DNA from 4 places in the Azospirillum sp. B2RO_4 genome. Region 2 is predicted to be linked to each of the others. Evidence: predicted binding sites of a transcription regulator. Region 2 holds the regulator's gene; each other region holds the start of a gene.
What was found. Region 2 encodes PhoB, which activates phosphate uptake and scavenging genes when phosphate is short. Its sites were predicted from a motif close to TNTCATAAAACTGTCA; they were not measured.

Region 1 (4,254 bases), 1.4 Mb from region 2:
CGGTTCCAGCGCCGCGAAGAAGGGCAGGGTGGCGGCCTCCGGATAGAGCCCACGGAAGACGTCGGCGGTGTAGCGCAATGTCCGCAGCCGGCGGCGCAGCTTGTCGCGCCCCTTGGCATCCTCCGGCGGCTTCGCGGCCTTGCCGAGCTTCGCCATGCGCGCCGACAGCCAGCCGCCGGCCACCGTCGTGACCGGGGCCGACAGCGCGGCCCGGCGGTCGCCGTCCGCCTCGGACATCCAGCGGCCATGCTCCAGCCACGCGGCGAGCGCCAGGACCATGGTGGTGCAGCCCGGTGCCAGGATCGCCGCCACCGCCTCCCGCGCCGGCCCGGCCCCGGCGCTCCGGGCGAGCATGGCCAGCTGCTCCAGCGCAGCGCGGTCGATGCCCGGCGCCGCCTTCGGATCGGCGAGAAGCGGGTCGATGACGCCGGACATCAGCACGTCCCACCCCCGCGCCGGCCCCAGCCGCTTGGCGAGCGCGCGGCTTTCCTCCACCAGCCGGTCGGCCTCGGGCGAGGCGACCAGCGGCGCGAAGAAGCGGTGGGCGATGCGAAGACGGCGCAAGGCCACGCGCATACGGTGCAGCCCCTCCACATCGCCGCCGGCCAGCGCGCAGGATTCGTTGGCGAGGAATTGGCGCAACGCCTGCCGCAGGATGTGGCGATAGGCCTCCGCCACCGTGGTCAGCGGCGACAGGCCGAGCGGCTCGGCCTCCACCGGTCCCGGCGCCTTGCCGGTAACCAGCCGCAGCCCGGCCTCCGCCTTGCTTTCGGTGCCGATGCGCATGGGGATGGCGGCCTGCAGGGTCAGCGCCAGATCGAACAGGCTGGCGACCTTCCCGGCCTTCAGTTCCAGTTCCACCTCGCCGACCGGCAGGGATTTGCCGCCGGCATAGATGGCGCCGTCATCCACCGCCAGTTCGACCGCCGTCAGCAGATCGGGACGAAGCAGCAGGGTGGTGCGGCGGAAATCGGTGATGAACAGGCAATCCAGCGTGTCGAGCGCTGCCGCCGGCACCAGCCCGGCGACGGCGGGATCGCTCAGCACACCGGTGTCCACCGCCTCGCCCGCGACGATCCACTCCCATTCCCGCCGCACCGCCACGGCGGCGGAATCGCCGGTGCTGGCGCTGTTGACGGTCTTCAGGGTCTGGATGAAACGCTCGCCCTCCTGCCGCACGCGCAACGCCACGCCGTTGGCGGCCAGCTTCAGGTCGGGGGTGTCGAAATAGGCAGTGCGCAGCCGCTGCGTCGCCGCCGGCCCATCGGCCAGCGCCTGCAGCGCCGGAAGGGCGGCAACCCGCGCCAGATCCGCCGAAGCGGCATGGAGCTTCAACTCCACCTCGCGGAAGGCGGCGGGGGTGGAGGTCTGCGCATCGGGGAGTGCGGACGGGCTGGCGGGCGGAATGGCGGGTGGCAAGGGTCGGCATCCTCCCGTATCCGGCCGGGAACGGCCTGGAATGACTCAGGTGGTTCCGTGGATACTCCAACCGCCGCCGCAGGTTAAGAGAGTTTACGCGGCTGCACAAAATCCGCCAGCCGCCCCGCCCCCAGTTCCAGGTCGGCCCAATGCAGCGTTTCGAAGACCAGAACGGCGCAGGCGCCGGTCGGAAACTTGTCGGCCAGCGCATGACGCAGCCCATGGTCGCCGCTGCCGGTCAGGGCGTTCGCCAACTCGTGCAGGTCCGGATTGTGCGCCACCAGCATCAGGCCGGTCGCCGAATCCGGCGCGTCGCGCAGCCGTTCCAGCAGCGTGCGGGCGCCGCACAGGTAAAGCCCCCGCTCATGCTCCACCGGTGGATAGGGCGCACCGATGGCCGCCATCACCCGCTTGCGCGTCTCCACCGCCCGCACTGCCGTGGAACACAGCACGAGGTCCATGTGGGCGTGATGCTTGGCCAGATAGTTGCCGACGAGGGTGGCCGCCTTCTCGCCGCGGGCGTTCAGCGGCCGGTCGTGGTCGCCCAGCGACGGATCGTCCCAGGAGGATTTGGCGTGGCGCAGCAGGAACAGCGTCTTCATGGCGGCAATCGGTCGCGGCTGGGGAGGGGAAGGGGGAGGCGAGGTCGCAGCCTATAGCCAAATGGGAGTCCTGAAACCGTAACGCATATGGGATACTCTGTCTGCCCACCATATAACCGTCGTCGGCACCGCTGGAAGGCAGGCGCCGACGTTCGGGATTTCAAAGATTTCAGAGGTCGACGTGACGCAACTCCAGGAACTCGATTCGGTCGGTATCGAGCCAAACGCACCGGAACGCTTCATCAACCGGGAGCTGTCGTGGCTGGCCTTCAACCAGCGCGTCCTGGATGAGGCGGCCAACCCAAATCACCCGCTTCTGGAGCGGCTGCGCTTCCTGTCGATCTCCGCCAGCAATCTCGACGAATTCTACATGGTCCGCGTCGCCGGCCTGAAAGGGCAGGTGGCCGCCGGCGTGAAGGCTCCGAGCCCGGAGAATCTGACCCCCGCCCAGCAGTTGTCCGCGGTGAAGCAGCGCATCTCCCTGCTGATGGACAGCCAGCAGACGATGTGGCGCACGCTGAAGGGAGAGCTGCGGGAGGCCGGCATCTCCGTGGTCGATCCCAAGGACCTGAGCGAAGGCGAACTGGACTGGCTGGAAGCGAAGTTCCTGGACGACATTTTCCCGATCCTGACCCCCATCGCCGTCGATCCCGCCCACCCCTTCCCGTTCCTGCCCAATCTCGGATTCTCGCTGGCGCTGCAGCTGCATGATCCGGTCAAGGGCCGTCACATCGACGCCCTGGTGCCGCTGCCCTCGCAGTTGGAGCGGTTCCTGCGCCTGCCCGGCTCGGACATCCGTTTCCTCCAACTGGAAAAGGTGGTGATGCAGTTCATCGACCGCCTGTTCCCTCCGTTCCAGGTCAAGGCGCACGGCGTCTTCCGCGTCCTGCGCGACAGCGAGATCGAAATCGAGGAAGAGGCCGAAGATCTCGTCCGCACCTTCGAAAGCGCGCTGAAGCGCCGCCGCCGCGGCAGCGTCATCCGGCTCGCCACCGACAGCGGCATGGCGGCCGACCTGCGCGATTTCCTGCGCCATGAGCTGAACGTCGCGTCGGACGACGTCTTCATCCTGGATGGGCTGATCGGCCTGACCGACACCAAGCAGCTGATCGTCGACGAGCGGCCGGATCTGGTCTTCCGCCCCTTCAACGCCCGTTTCCCGGAACGGATCCGCGATTTCGGCGGCGACTGCTTCGCGGCGATCCGCCACAAGGACATCGTCGTTCATCACCCGTACGAGTCGTTCGACGTGGTGGTGCAGTTCATCCGGCAGGCGGCGCGCGACCCGCAGGTGGTGGCGATCAAGCAGACGCTCTACCGTACCAGCAAGGACAGCCCCATCGTCGCCGCCCTGATCGAGGCGGCGGAGGCCGGCAAGTCGGTGACCGCGCTGGTCGAGCTGAAGGCCCGCTTCGACGAGGAGGCGAACATCCGCTGGGCGCGCGATCTGGAGCGCGCCGGCGCCCAGGTGGTCTACGGCTTCGTCGACCTGAAGACCCACGCCAAGGTGTCGCTGGTGGTCCGGCGCGAGAAGAAGGCGCTGCGCAGCTACGTCCATTTCGGCACCGGCAACTATCACCCGATCACCGCGAAGATCTACACCGACCTGTCCTTCTTCACCTGCGACCCGGCGCTGTGCCACGACGCCGCCGTCATGTTCAACTTCATGACCGGCTATGCGACGCCGAAGGTGCTGGAGAAGATCGCCATCGCGCCGATCACGCTGCGCCAGCGCCTGTCCGACCTGATCGAGGCGGAGATCGCCCATGCCGCGGCCGGCCGTCCGGCGTCCATCTGGGTGAAGCTGAACTCGCTGGTCGATCCGGTCATTATCGACAAGCTGTACAAGGCGTCGCAGGCCGGCGTGCAGATCGACATGATCATCCGCGGCATCTGCTGCCTGCGGCCGGGCGTGAAGGGGCTGTCGGAGAATATCCGGGTGCGCAGCATCGTCGGCCGCTTCCTCGAACATGGCCGCGTCATCTGCTTCGGCAACGGCCATCCCATGCCCAGCAACCAGGCCAAGATCTTCATATCCTCGGCCGACTGGATGACCCGCAACCTGGACCGCCGCATCGAAACGCTGGTTCCCATCGAAAACCCGACGGTGCACGAACAGGTGCTCGACCAGATCATGGTCGCCAACATGAAGGACGACGCAAGCACCTGGAAGCTGGGCCCCGATGGCGTGTACCATCGGATCAAGGCTGGCCCGGACGCGTTCAGCGCCCAT
Region 2 (4,254 bases):
CTGCTGACCGCGCTCATCGCCGGTGTCATCGGCACGCTGACCGCCTGGGCGGTGCTGACGTTCCTCATGCATTGGGAATGGAGCTTCCTGCCGTCGGCGGTCGTCACCACCGCATTGCTGAGCACGGCGATCACGCTCGCTTTCGGGTTCTATGGTACTTGGCGGGCTTTGGGCCAGCCTTCGGCACCATTGCTTCGGAACGAATGATTCGCGCGTCAGAAAGCCGCAGGAAAAACGAATCGTGAAAGCTTTTTCATCTAGAAAAAGCGCTGTCGATTCCTATTGAACCGCATGGCGGACTCGCCAATATGTCCTGCGACGGGATCACCCAATTCCACCGAGGAAACCAAACCATGGCAGACCCGACCTATAACCGCTTCGCGACCGCAGGCCGCGCGACAGATCGGGGATACTTCGACGAAGGCCTGCGGCAGCACATGCTGCGCGTGTACAACTACATGGGTGCCGGCCTGATCCTGACGGGTCTGGTCGCCGCGCTCGTGTCGTCCAGCCCGGCCATGCTCCAGGCCATCTTCGGCACGCCGCTGAAGTGGGTGGTGATGCTGGCCCCGCTGGCCTTCGTCATGGTGCTGTCCTTCGGCATCCAGCGCCTGTCCTTCGCATCGGCACAGATGATCTTCTGGGCCTATTGCGGTGCCATGGGCCTGTCGATGTCGGCCATCTTCCTGGTCTTCACCGGGGCGTCGATCGCGCTGACCTTCTTCGTCACCGCCGCCACCTTCCTGGCGATGAGCCTGTACGGCTACACCACGAAGGCCGACCTGTCGAAGATGGGGTCCTTCCTGATGATGGGCGTCATCGGCCTGGTGATCGCCGGCCTGGCGAACATCTTCTTCCAGTCGCCGGCCCTGCACTTCGCGATCTCCGCCATCGGCGTGCTGATCTTCACCGGTCTGACCGCCTATGACACCCAGTCGATCAAGGAAAGCTACGCCGAGGGCTACGATCACGAGAGCACCGGCAAGCTGGCCCTGATGGGCGCCCTGACGCTCTACCTGGACTTCATCAATCTGTTCCAGTTCCTGCTGCAGTTCCTGGGCCAGCGCAACAACGACTGACCCCCGAGACGCCTGATCGGACAAGCATCGGACCAGGGCATCGGATCAAGCAACAGCCGCCCGGAAGCACCCGCTTCCGGGCGGTTTTCTTTTGGGCTTCTTCAGGTTTCCACAGTCACCGGGTCGCCGACCGCCAGCCCCAGCACCCGGTCGGCCCGCCCGCGGTTGACGGCGATCTCCGCCAGCCCGTTGGAATTCTCGTACCACAGTGGCTGTCCCGGCCCGACGGCACCGAAGGTGCGCGCTCGGGCGATGCGGGTTCCGGCGGCGATCAGCACCGCGTCGGCGGGCAGGGTGGATGCCCGCAGGCCGGTCATGGCGTTGCCGTAGACATCGACATAGACGATGCGCGGCAGCTCGTCCGGCCAGCCCGGCCGGTCGATGGCGGAGGCGGGAAGGGGGCTGCGCTCGACAGGACGGCCGGTGGCGAGGCTCGCAGCGACGGGAGCGAACAGGTCGCGGCCATGGAAGCTGGCGGACAGGTTGTCCGGGATCCAGTCGATTTTCCAGGCGTTTAGCGACGTTGCGCGGCGGGCGATCAGGGCGAACAGGCCGTTGTCGGGGCCGACGAACCAGCGCCCGTCGGCTTCCACCATCACCGGCCGCCGCTCGGTGCCGACGCCGGGATCGACGACGCTGAGGAAGACGCTGCCGGCGGGGAAGGCCGGGGCGTAGGCGGCCAGCAGATAGGCCGAAAGCTGCGGGTCGAAGGCCGGGGCGTCGGCGAACAGGTCGATGGCGGGGACGGTGGGTGCCTGTTGCGCCAACACCGCCTTCATCTGGCCGGTATAGGGGCCGGAGAGGCCGAAGTCGGTGAAGAGCAGGATCATGACGGGCAATCTCACCAGTGCCGCTGCGTTAGACCCCCACCCTAACCCTCCCCCGCTGGGCGGGGGAGGGGACAAGTGCATGTTTGGGAGAGCGGCGGCAGTCCCTCCCCCGCCCAGCGGGGGAGGATAGGTGGGGGTCTAACCTTGCATGCCCAACCTTCCCCTCACACCGACTTCGTATCCAGCGCGTAGCCCGCCGACCGCACGGTGCGGATCAGGTCCAGCTCGTCCTCTTCGTTCATCGCCTTGCGCAGGCGGCGGATGTGTACGTCGACCGTACGCGGCTCGACGTACACGTCATGGCCCCACACCAGATCGAGCAGCTGTTCGCGCGAGAAGACGCGGCCGGGATGCTGCATGAAGTGGCGCAGCAGGCGGAATTCGGTGGGCCCCAGATGTACGTCCCGGCTGTTGCGGCGTACGCGGTGGGCCGCCAGATCCATCGTCACGTCGGCGAAGGTCAGCACCTCGTCGGTCATGCCGGGGGAGGCGCGGCGCAGCACGGCGCGCATGCGGGCAACCAGCTCGGTGGGGGAGAAGGGCTTGGTGATGTAGTCGTCGGCGCCGGAATTCAGGCCGCGCACCCGGTCGCCCTCCTCGCCGCGGGCGGTCAGCATGATGATCGGGATGTCGCGGGTCTTGGCGTTGCGGCGCAGCTGGCGGCAGACCTCCAGCCCGCTCATCAGCGGCAGCATCCAGTCGAGCAGCACGATGTGCGGCGTCTGTTCGCCGGCGGCCAGCAGGGCCTCCTCGCCGTCGCTGGCGGTGGCGACGCGGAAGCCTTCCTTTTCCAGGTTGTACTTCAGCAGCGTCAGGATGTCGGCCTCGTCCTCGACGATCAGGACGAGCGGCTTGAGGGCCGCGTTCATGGTGGCTCCGTTCACAGCGCGCGTCTCGACGTTAACCGGCATGGCACAGCCTTTTCAACACAGGAGGGAAGGGGGGCGGGCATAGGGACAGCGGCTCAGCCATAGCGGCCGGTGATGTAGCCCTGGGTGCGCTCGTCGCGCGGGTTGGTGAAGATTTCCTCGGTGTCGTCGCACTCCACCATCTCGCCGAGATGGAAGAAGGCGGTGCGCTGCGACACGCGGGCGGCCTGCTGCATGTTGTGGGTGACGATGACGATGGTGTAGTTGGCCCGCAGCTCGTCGATCAGTTCCTCGATATGGGCGGTCGCGATGGGGTCGAGCGCCGAGCAGGGCTCGTCCATCAGGATCACCTCGGGGCTGACGGCGATGGCCCGGGCGATGCACAGCCGCTGCTGCTGGCCGCCGGACAGGCTGGTGCCGGGTTCGCGCAGGCGGTCCTTGACCTCCGCCCACAGGCCGGCGCGCTTCAGCGAGGTCTGCACCACCTCGTCCAGCTCGTCCCGTCCGGACGCGAGGCCATGGATGCGCGGGCCGTAGGCGACGTTGTCGTAGATCGACTTGGGGAAGGGGTTCGGTTTCTGGAACACCATGCCGACGCGGGCGCGCAGCTGAACCGCATCGACCGCCTTGCCATAGACGTCCTCGCCGTCCAGCGCGATCCGCCCCTCGACCCGGCAGCCCTCGACGGTGTCGTTCATCCGGTTCAGGCAGCGCAGGAAGGTCGACTTGCCGCAGCCGGACGGGCCGATCAGCGCCAGCACCCGGTTTTCCTGGATGTCGAGGTCGATGCCCTTCAACGCCTGCTTGGCGCCATAGAACACCTTCACCCCGCGGGCGGTCATCTTGGCGGGCAGGGCGGTGGCGGACGCCCGGTCCGGCTGCCGGTCGCCACGGGACCGCAGCTTCAGCGGGCTCGGGATGCCGCTTTTCATGCTGCCTGGAATGCTCATGGGGCGCTCACCACCGTCTCTCGAAAATCTTGCGCAGGATCACGGCCGCCCCGTTCAGCAGGATCAGGACGCCGAGCAGGATCAGGATCGCCGCGGAGGTGCGCTCGGTGAAGGCACGTTCCGGGCTGTCGGCCCACATGTAGATCTGCACCGGCAGCACCGTGGCGCTGTCGGTCAGCCCGTGGGGGATGTCGACGATGAAGGCGACCATGCCGATCATCAGCAGCGGCGCCGTCTCGCCCAGGGCGCGGGCCATGCCGATGATGGTGCCGGTCAGGATGCCGGGCATCGCCAGTGGCAGCACATGGTGCAGCACCGTCTGCAGGGGAGAGGCGCCGATGCCCAGCGCCGCCTGGCGGATCGACGGCGGCACCGATTTCAACGCGACGCGGGACGCGATGATGATGACCGGCAGCGTCATCAGCGCCATAACCAGCCCGCCGACCAGCGGGGCGGAGCGCGGCATGCCGAAGAAGCCGAGGAACACCGCGAGACCCAGCAGGCCGAAGATGATCGACGGCACCGC
Region 3 (4,254 bases), 860 kb from region 2:
CCGCGGGAACGCCCCGTTTTCCTTGACGCGCCCGGTCGATTGCCGTATGCACCCCGCGCATGCGCCGGCACCCCTGGAGGCCGGCGCCCTTTCGTTTTGGAGCATCGTCATGACCAAGATCATTCCGCTCGGCGCTGAGACGCGCGAACGGGCCGGCAAGGGGACCGCCCGCCAGACCCGCCGTGACGGCCGCATTCCGGCCGTCATCTACGGTGGCAAGCAGGCTCCCCTGACCATTTCGCTCGAGAAGTTCGAGTTCACCCGCGTCCTGCATCAGCCGGGCTTCTTCACCCACCTGTTCGAAGTGACCGTCGACGGCGCCGCCCACCGCGTCCTGCCGCGCGACGTGCAGTTCCACCCGGTGACCGACGTCCCGCTGCATGTCGACTTCCTGCGCGTGTCGGCCGACACCCGCACCAACGTGCAGGTTCCGGTCGAGTTCGTCGACCAGGACAAGTCGGTCGGCCTGAAGCGCGGCGGCGTGCTGAACATCGTCCGCCACGAGCTGGAGCTGACCTGCCCGGCCGACAGCATCCCCGAGCACATCACCATCTCGTGCGAGGGCTTCGACGTCGGCGACTCGATCCACATCTCCTCGGTCAAGCTGCCGGAGGGTGTGACCTCGACGATCACCGATCGCGATTTCACCATCGCGACCATCGTTGCGCCGTCGGGCCTGAAGTCGGAAGAGGCCGCCGCTTCCTGATAAGGAGCGTTCGACCTTCGAAGATGGTTACGGTGGGGGGCTTCGGCCCCCCGCTTCGTTTTGTGGGGTATGGCTTGGCGGAGGGATGAGGGACATGCTGCTTCTGGTCGGATTGGGCAACCCCGGCAACGAGTATGCCCGCAACCGCCACAACATCGGCTTCATGGCGGTGGAGACCATCGCCCAACGCCACCGCTTCACCCCGTGGAAGAAGCGTTTCCAGGGCCAGACCGCCGAGGGCACCGTCGCCGGCGACAAGGTGCTGGCGCTGGAGCCCGCCACCTTCATGAACCTGTCCGGCCAGTCGGTGGTGGCGGCCCTGCAGTTCTACAAGCTGAAGCCCGAGAACGTCGTCGTCATCCATGACGAGCTTGACCTGCCCCCCGGCAGGATCCGGGTGAAGAAGGGCGGCGGCCATGGCGGGCACAACGGCCTGCGCTCCATCGACGCGCATATCGGCAAGGAATACTGGCGCATCCGCCTGGGCATCGGCCATCCCGGCAACAAGGATCTGGTCAGCGGCTATGTCCTGCACGACTTCGCCAAGGCCGACCAGAGCTGGATCGACCCGCTGCTGGATGCCGTCTCCGACAGCCTCCCCCTGATGGTGGAAGGCCAACCGGAGATGTTCATGAACAAGGTGACGGTGGCGACACAGGCGCGATAAGCCGCGGCCTGCCAGTTCTTCCCCCACTTCGCGTTTGCGCTTTGTCCCCCATCGTAGGATAAAGCGCCTCAATTCCAGAATTTCCGACGGCGAGCACCCACCCATGGGCTTCAATTGCGGCATCGTCGGCCTGCCGAACGTCGGCAAGTCGACCCTTTTCAACGCGCTGACCGCCACCCAGGCGGCCGAGGCGGCGAATTTCCCCTTCTGCACCAAGGAGCCGAACGTCGGCCGCGTCGGCGTGCCGGACCCGCGGCAGGACAAGCTGGCGGAAATCGCCAAGTCGCAGAAGGTCGTCCCGACCCAGCTGGAGTTCGTGGACATCGCCGGCCTGATCCGCGGCGCGTCGAAGGGTGAAGGGCTGGGCAACCAGTTCCTCGCCAACATCCGCGAGGTCGACGCCATCGTCCATGTGCTGCGCTGCTTCGAGGATGACGATATCACCCATGTCGAGGGCAATGTCGATCCGCTGCGCGATGCCGAGGTGGTCGAGACCGAGCTGATGCTCGCCGACATGGAAAGCCTGGAACGCCAGCTGACCAGCCTGCAGAAGAAGGCCAAGGGCGGCGACAAGGACAGCAAGATCAAGGCCGACCTGATGGAGCGTGCCCTGAAGGTGCTGCAGGACGGCAAGCCCGCCCGCGTCGTCGAGCTGTCGGACGACGAGCGGCCGGTGTTCAAGCAGTTCATGCTGCTGACCGACAAGCCGGTGCTCTATGTCTGCAACGTCGAAGAAGCCGCGGCCGCCACCGGCAACGCCTTCTCCGCCAAGGTCGCCGAGAAGGCCAAGGCCGAGAACGCCGAGGTCGTCGTCATCTCCGCCGCCATCGAGTCCGAGGTCGCGCAGCTCTCCGACCCGGCCGAGAAGGCCGAATTCCTTGAGTCGATGGGGCTGGAGGAAACCGGCCTGAACAAGCTGATCCGTGCCGGCTTCAAGCTGCTGGACCTGATCACCTTCTTCACCGTCGGCCCGAAGGAGACGCGGGCCTGGACCGTGCGCCGCAACGCCAAGGCTCCCGAGGCGGCCGGCGTCATCCACACTGATTTCGAACGCGGCTTCATCCGTGCCGAGACCATCGACTATACCAGCTTCGTCACGCTGGGGGGCGAGCAGGGGGCGAAGGACGCCGGCAAGATGCGCCAGGAAGGCAAGGAATATGTCGTTCAGGACGGCGACATCTTCCACTTCCGCTTCAACGTCTGATCAGACGGAGTTTTGAGGGAGCGGTGGCATCACCGCTCCCTTTCCACCTCCGCCGTCACCCAACTGTCATATTGTCGTAGCAATCGACACTCCCCACCCTTCAGTTAGGGGTGTGTCCTGATCGCACCTCCCATCCGACAAGAGGGGGTGCGATGCAGGCAACGCGGGTGCTGCTGGAACTGGCCGGGAATGTCGTGCTGCTCCTGTGGGGGCTGCACATGGTGCAGAGCGGGTTGACCCGTGCGCTGGGCGGCGACCTGCGCCGCATCCTGGGGGCCGGGCTGCGCAACCGCTGGACCGCCTTCCTGTCCGGCATGGGCATCACCATGCTGCTGCAGAGCAGCACCGCCACCGGCCTGATGGCGACCGGCTTCACAGCCACCGGACTGGTGTCGCTGATGCCGGCGCTGGCAGTGATGCTGGGGGCCAATGTCGGCTCCACCCTGATCGTGCAGGTTCTGGCCTTCGACGTCGCCCATGTGGCGCCGGTCCTGCTGCTGGGCGGCTTCATCGCTTTCCGCCGCGGCGCACGGACGCGCAGCCGCGACCTGGGCCGGGTCGCCATCGGGCTGGGCCTGATGCTGCTGTCGCTGCATTTGCTGCTGGCGACCATCGCCCCGGCCGAGAACGCGCCGATGCTGCGGCGGATGCTGGCGATGCTGACCGCCGATCCGGTGGTGGCGGTGATGCTGGCGGCACTGCTGTCCTGGGCCGCCCATTCCAGCGTCGCCGCCATCCTGCTGATCGCCTCGCTGGCCAGCGGCGGGGTGATCGGGCCGGAGGCGGCGGTCGCCATGGTCGCCGGCGCCAATCTGGGCAGCGCCGTCAATCCGGTGGTGGAGGGGCCGGGCGGCGATGGGCGCAACCCGGCGGCAAGGCGGCTGCCGGTGGGCAACCTCATCAACCGGCTTGTCGGCTGCCTCATTGTCGTGCCGCTTCTGGGGCCAATCACGGCCGGCTTGCAGGCGGTGTCGCCGGATGCCACGCGGCTGGCGGCCAATTTCCACCTTGCCTTCAATCTGGCGATGGCCGGGCTGTTCATCGGGCCGCTTCCCTGGTTCGCGCGGATCCTCACCCGGATGTTCCCGGAGCGGGTTGCGGTGGCCGATCCGGCAATGCCGCTCTATCTCGACCGCAGCGCGCTCCGCGTCCCCCACCTCGCCATCGCCAACGCGTCGCGTGAGGCACTGCGCATGGCCGACACGGTGGACGGCATGCTGCGCGGCGCGTTGGACGTGATCCAGAGCGACGACCGCAAGCGGGTGCAGGAGATCCGGCGGATGGACGATGTGCTGGACCGGCTGCACGACGCCATCAAGCGCTACCTCACCCAGATCAATGTCGAGGATCTGGACGAACGCGACGCCCGCCGGGTCTCGGACGTGCTGACCTTCACCATCAACCTGGAGCATGTCGGCGACATCATCGACCGCAACCTGATGGAAGCGGCCTCCAAGAAGATCCGGCGCAGGCTGCGCTTCTCCACCGAGGGGGCGGCCGAGATCGCCGGCATGCTGGAACGGTTGAGCGAAACCCAGAGTCTGGCCGCCGCCGTCTTCGTGTCGGGCGACGTCCGATCCGCCCGCGCACTGATCCACGAGAAGGAGGTGATCCGCGATCTGGAGACCAGCGCCACCGAGGCCCATTTCGCCCGCCTGCGCGCCGGCCGCAAGGAAA
Region 4 (4,254 bases), on a different replicon from region 2:
TGAGCAGCGTCGAGACCCTGGCCGAGGCGGCGAGCGTCATGGCCGCCCGCGCCCGCTCGCTGACCGATATCGCCGCCAACGCCAACGACCGCGCCGAGGCCGCCATGCAGTTGTCCGGCGAGATGGCGGCGGGGATCCAGCAGGTGGCGACGGCCGCGTCGGAAATCTCGCAGTCCATCGCCGAGATCAGCAAGCGCACCGGCGAATCGGCCCGCATCATTGGCGACACCGCAGCCGGGGCGGAGCAGGTGAAGGCGACCGTCGCCGACCTGTCGAGCACGGCGGGCGAGATCGGCACCGTCGTCGGGCTGATCGACGAGATCGCCGGCCAGACCAACCTTCTGGCGCTGAACGCCACCATCGAGGCGGCGAGGGCAGGGGAGATGGGCCGCGGCTTCGCGGTGGTCGCCGGGGAGGTGAAGGCCCTTGCCGGCCAGACCGCCCAGGCGACCGCCGAAATCGCCCGCCAGATCGCCGCGACCCAGGCGGCCAGCCGTGAAACGGCGGAGGTTGTGGCGACCATGACCGGCAGCGTCCAGCGCATCGAATCCAACGCCTCGGCCATCGCCGCGGCGGTGGAGGAACAGGCGACCATCACGTCGAGCATCGTCGACAGCTCCCACCGCGTCGCGGTCGGCACCCAGGCGGCCTCCGACCATGTCGCCGGCCTGTCGGAGGCCGCGGCCAAGGTGCGCGCCCAGGCCGGCGACGTGCTGCAGGTGGCGGAAAGCCTGTCGCACGAGGCGACCAGCCTCGGCTCCGCCGTGCATCTGTTCCTTCAGGAAATCCGGGCCGCGCGATGAGCGTGCGGCTTCGGGCAAGAGCGGGTCGGTTTCATAAAACTGACACGTAAACAAAACAAACCCGTCACTGGCGGCGGCTATGGTCACCGCGACGAAGAAGGCGGGTTACGACGTCCGGCCGAGGCCGGGCCTTTCTCCAACCCAACGACACCGTCCAAACCTATCGGGAGTTTTGCCGTGAAAACCATGACTTCGGCGTTCGTTCGCTGCGCCGCCTTCGGTGCCCTGGCCGCTCTGTCCGTGTCGGTCGCCCCGCTGTCGGTCGCCTCGGCCGCCGACATCTCCGGCGCCGGTGCCACCTTCCCGTACCCGATCTATGCCAAGTGGGCCGACGCCTACAAGAAGGACACGGGCACGGGCCTGAACTACCAGTCGATCGGTTCGGGCGGCGGCATCAAGCAGATCAAGGCCAAGACGGTCACCTTCGGCGCCTCGGACATGCCGCTGAAGCCGGAGGATCTGGAGCAGGCCGGTCTGATCCAGTTCCCGATGATCATGGGCGGCGTCGTTCCGGTCGTGAACCTGAAGGGCATCAAGTCCGGTGAAGTGAAGCTGTCGGGCACCGTTCTCGCCAACATCTACATGGGCGAGATCACCAAGTGGAACGACCCGCAGATCAAGGCGCTGAACCCGAACGTCAACCTGCCGAACACCGCCATCGCCCCGGTGTACCGTTCCGACGGGTCGGGCACCAACTTCCTGTTCACCGACTACCTGTCGAAGACCAGCCCGAAGTTCAAGACCCAGATCGGCGCCAACACCTCCGTCCAGTGGCCGGCCGGCATCGGCGCCAAGGGCAACGAAGGCGTGGCCAACATGGTCAAGCAGACGGACGGCTCGGTCGGCTACGTCGAGTACGCCTACGCCAAGCAGAACAACATCACCTACCTCGATCTGCAGAACAAGGACGGCAAGACCGTCACGCCGAAGATCGAGGCCTTCCAGGCTGCCGCCGCCAACGCCGACTGGGCCAACAGCAAGGGCTACTACGTCCTGCTGACGGACGAGCCGGGTGCGGAGAGCTGGCCGATCACCGGCGCCAGCTTCATCCTGATGTACAAGAACCCGCAGGACGCCTCGGCTTCCGCCGAAGCGCTGAAGTTCTTCGACTGGGCCTATAAGAACGGCGACAAGATGGCGACCGAGCTGGACTATGTCCCGATGCCGGACTCGGTGGTGTCGCTGGTCCAGAAGACCTGGGCGCAGACCATCCAGGCCGACGGCAAGCCGGTCTGGACCGCGTCGGCCAAGTAACCACGGCCAACCGACCTCGGGCGGGCCGGCGGACGGCTTGCCCGAGGGCATGATCGCCGGTGGGAACGGAAATTGCGCCGTTCCCACCGCACGCCTCACGGAGCGGCCATGACCGAGATCGCGCTGACCTTGACCGACGCACACGCCTCCACCGCCCGACGGGCCCGCCGCCAGCGCCTGCAGGATGCGGCCTTCCGCAACGCCACCCTCGCATTCGCGCTGCTCGTCCTGCTGATCCTGGGCGGCGTCACGGTTTCCCTGATCGACGGCGCGCTTCCGGCACTGCGTGAGTTCGGCTTCGGATTCGTCGGAACCGAAGTCTGGAACCCGGTGACCGAGCAATTCGGCGCGCTCGCCCCGATTTACGGCACGCTGGTCACCTCCCTCATCGCCATGGCCGTCGGCATTCCCGTCAGCTTCGGCATCGCGCTGTTCATCACCGAGATGTGCCCGGCCTGGCTGAAGCGCCCGCTCGGCGTCGCCATCGAGCTGCTCGCCGGCATCCCCAGCATCATCTACGGCATCTGGGGCCTGTTCGTCTTCGCCCCCTTCATGCAGTCGACGATCCAGCCCTTCCTGATCAACACGCTGGGCCAGATCCCCGGCATCGGCAACCTGTTCATGGGCCCGCCCTATGGCATCGGCATCCTGACCGCCGGCCTGATCCTGGGCATCATGGTGCTGCCCTTCATCACCTCCATCACCCGCGACGTCTTCGAGACGGTTCCGCCGATGGTGCGCGAATCCGCCTATGGGCTGGGCGCCACCACCTGGGAGGTGGTGTGGAACGTGGTGCTGCCCTACACCCGCACCGGCGTGGTCGGCGGCGTCATGCTGGGCCTCGGCCGCGCGCTGGGCGAGACGATGGCGGTGACCTTCGTCATCGGCAACGCGCACCGCATCAGCTCCTCGATCATGGCGCCGGGCACGACGATCTCGGCCTCCATCGCCAATGAATTCACCGAGGCGGTCGGCGACGTCTACACCGCGTCGCTGGTGGCGCTGGGCCTGATCCTGTTCCTGATCACCTTCACCGTGCTGTCGATCGCCAAGCTGATGCTGCTGCGCCTGCAGCGCAAGGCCGGAGTCTGAGGCCATGACGATGTCCAATTCCGCGACGCTGGCGACCCCCATCGGGGGGCTGTATCACCGCCGGCGCATTGCCAACAAGCTGGCGCTGACCCTGGCGCTGGGCGCCGCCGGCTTCGGCCTGTTCTGGCTGGTCGCCATCCTGTGGACGCTGCTCTACAACGGGCTGTCCGCCATCAACCTCAGCCTGTTCACCGAGAACACGCCGCCGCCGGGCGGGGAGGGCGGTCTGCTGAACGCCATCTTCGGCAGCGTCATCATGACCACGGTCGCCACCGTGGTCGGAACGCCGATCGGCGTGATGGCCGGCACCTATCTGGCGGAGTTCGGCCGCAACACCAAGCTGGCCGAGGTGGTGCGCTTCATCAACGACGTGCTGCTGAGCGCGCCGTCGATCATGGTCGGCCTGTTCGTCTACGAGGTTCTGGTCGTCCGCATGGGCCATTTCTCGGCCTGGGCCGGCGCGATGGCGCTGGCGGTGCTGGTCATCCCGGTCGTCGTCCGCACGACCGAGGACATGCTGAAGCTGGTGCCCAACAGCCTGCGCGAGGCCGCTGCGGCGCTGGGCGCACCGCAGTGGAAGGTCATCACCATGGTGGCCTACCGCGCCGCCCGCAACGGCATGATCACCGGCGTCCTGCTGGCCGTCGCCCGCATCAGCGGCGAGACCGCGCCGCTGCTGTTCACCGCCCTGAACAACCAGTTCTGGAGCGCGGACATGAACGCGCCGATGGCCAACCTGCCGGTGGTGATCTTCCAATACGCGATGTCGCCCTACGAGGACTGGCGCCAGCTGGCCTGGGGTGGCGCGCTGCTGATCACGGTCGCCATCCTGCTCCTCAACATCGGCGCCCGGCTGCTGGCCGGTCTCGGCACGACGAGAAAGTAACCATGACGATGACCCACATGGACGCCAACAGCCCCGCCCACGGCAGCCACCAGATGCCTCCCGGCATGCTCGCCGGGACCGCCGCCGACCGCCCGATCGCCGGCGCCGGCCTGCCCGAGAAGATCAGCGTCCGCAACCTGGACTTCTTCTATGACGGCTACCGGGCGCTGAAGAGCATCTCGCTGCCGCTGTATGACCGTCAGGTCACCGCCTTCATCG

Region 1: the regulator PhoB is predicted to act here: its motif matches at 2,088-2,103, upstream of PWS46_RS06330 (RNA degradosome polyphosphate kinase).
Region 3: the regulator PhoB is predicted to act here: its motif matches at 2,631-2,646, upstream of PWS46_RS08955 (Na/Pi cotransporter family protein).
Region 4: the regulator PhoB is predicted to act here: its motif matches at 833-848, upstream of pstS (phosphate ABC transporter substrate-binding protein PstS).

The regions. Positions count from the first base shown of each region.
Region 1 is NZ_CP118485.1:1,333,035-1,337,288, forward strand. It holds gene PWS46_RS06320 (CHAD domain-containing protein) at 1-1,419, opposite strand, end outside; gene PWS46_RS06325 (SixA phosphatase family protein) at 1,503-2,021, opposite strand; gene PWS46_RS06330 (RNA degradosome polyphosphate kinase) at 2,203-4,254, shown strand, end outside.
Region 2 is NZ_CP118485.1:2,757,543-2,761,796, reverse strand. It holds gene PWS46_RS13305 (ABC transporter permease) at 1-207, shown strand, start outside; gene PWS46_RS13300 (Bax inhibitor-1/YccA family protein) at 354-1,079, shown strand; gene PWS46_RS13295 (SAM hydrolase/SAM-dependent halogenase family protein) at 1,181-1,909, opposite strand; gene phoB (phosphate regulon transcriptional regulator PhoB) at 2,074-2,778, opposite strand; gene pstB (phosphate ABC transporter ATP-binding protein PstB) at 2,874-3,620, opposite strand; gene pstA (phosphate ABC transporter permease PstA) at 3,736-4,254, opposite strand, start outside.
Region 3 is NZ_CP118485.1:1,898,243-1,902,496, reverse strand. It holds gene PWS46_RS08970 (50S ribosomal protein L25/general stress protein Ctc) at 110-706, shown strand; gene pth (aminoacyl-tRNA hydrolase) at 801-1,373, shown strand; gene ychF (redox-regulated ATPase YchF) at 1,477-2,577, shown strand; gene PWS46_RS08955 (Na/Pi cotransporter family protein) at 2,730-4,254, shown strand, end outside.
Region 4 is NZ_CP118490.1:491,397-495,650, reverse strand. It holds gene PWS46_RS28285 (methyl-accepting chemotaxis protein) at 1-803, shown strand, start outside; gene pstS (phosphate ABC transporter substrate-binding protein PstS) at 990-2,057, shown strand; gene pstC (phosphate ABC transporter permease subunit PstC) at 2,166-3,149, shown strand; gene pstA (phosphate ABC transporter permease PstA) at 3,154-4,035, shown strand; gene pstB (phosphate ABC transporter ATP-binding protein PstB) at 4,038-4,254, shown strand, end outside.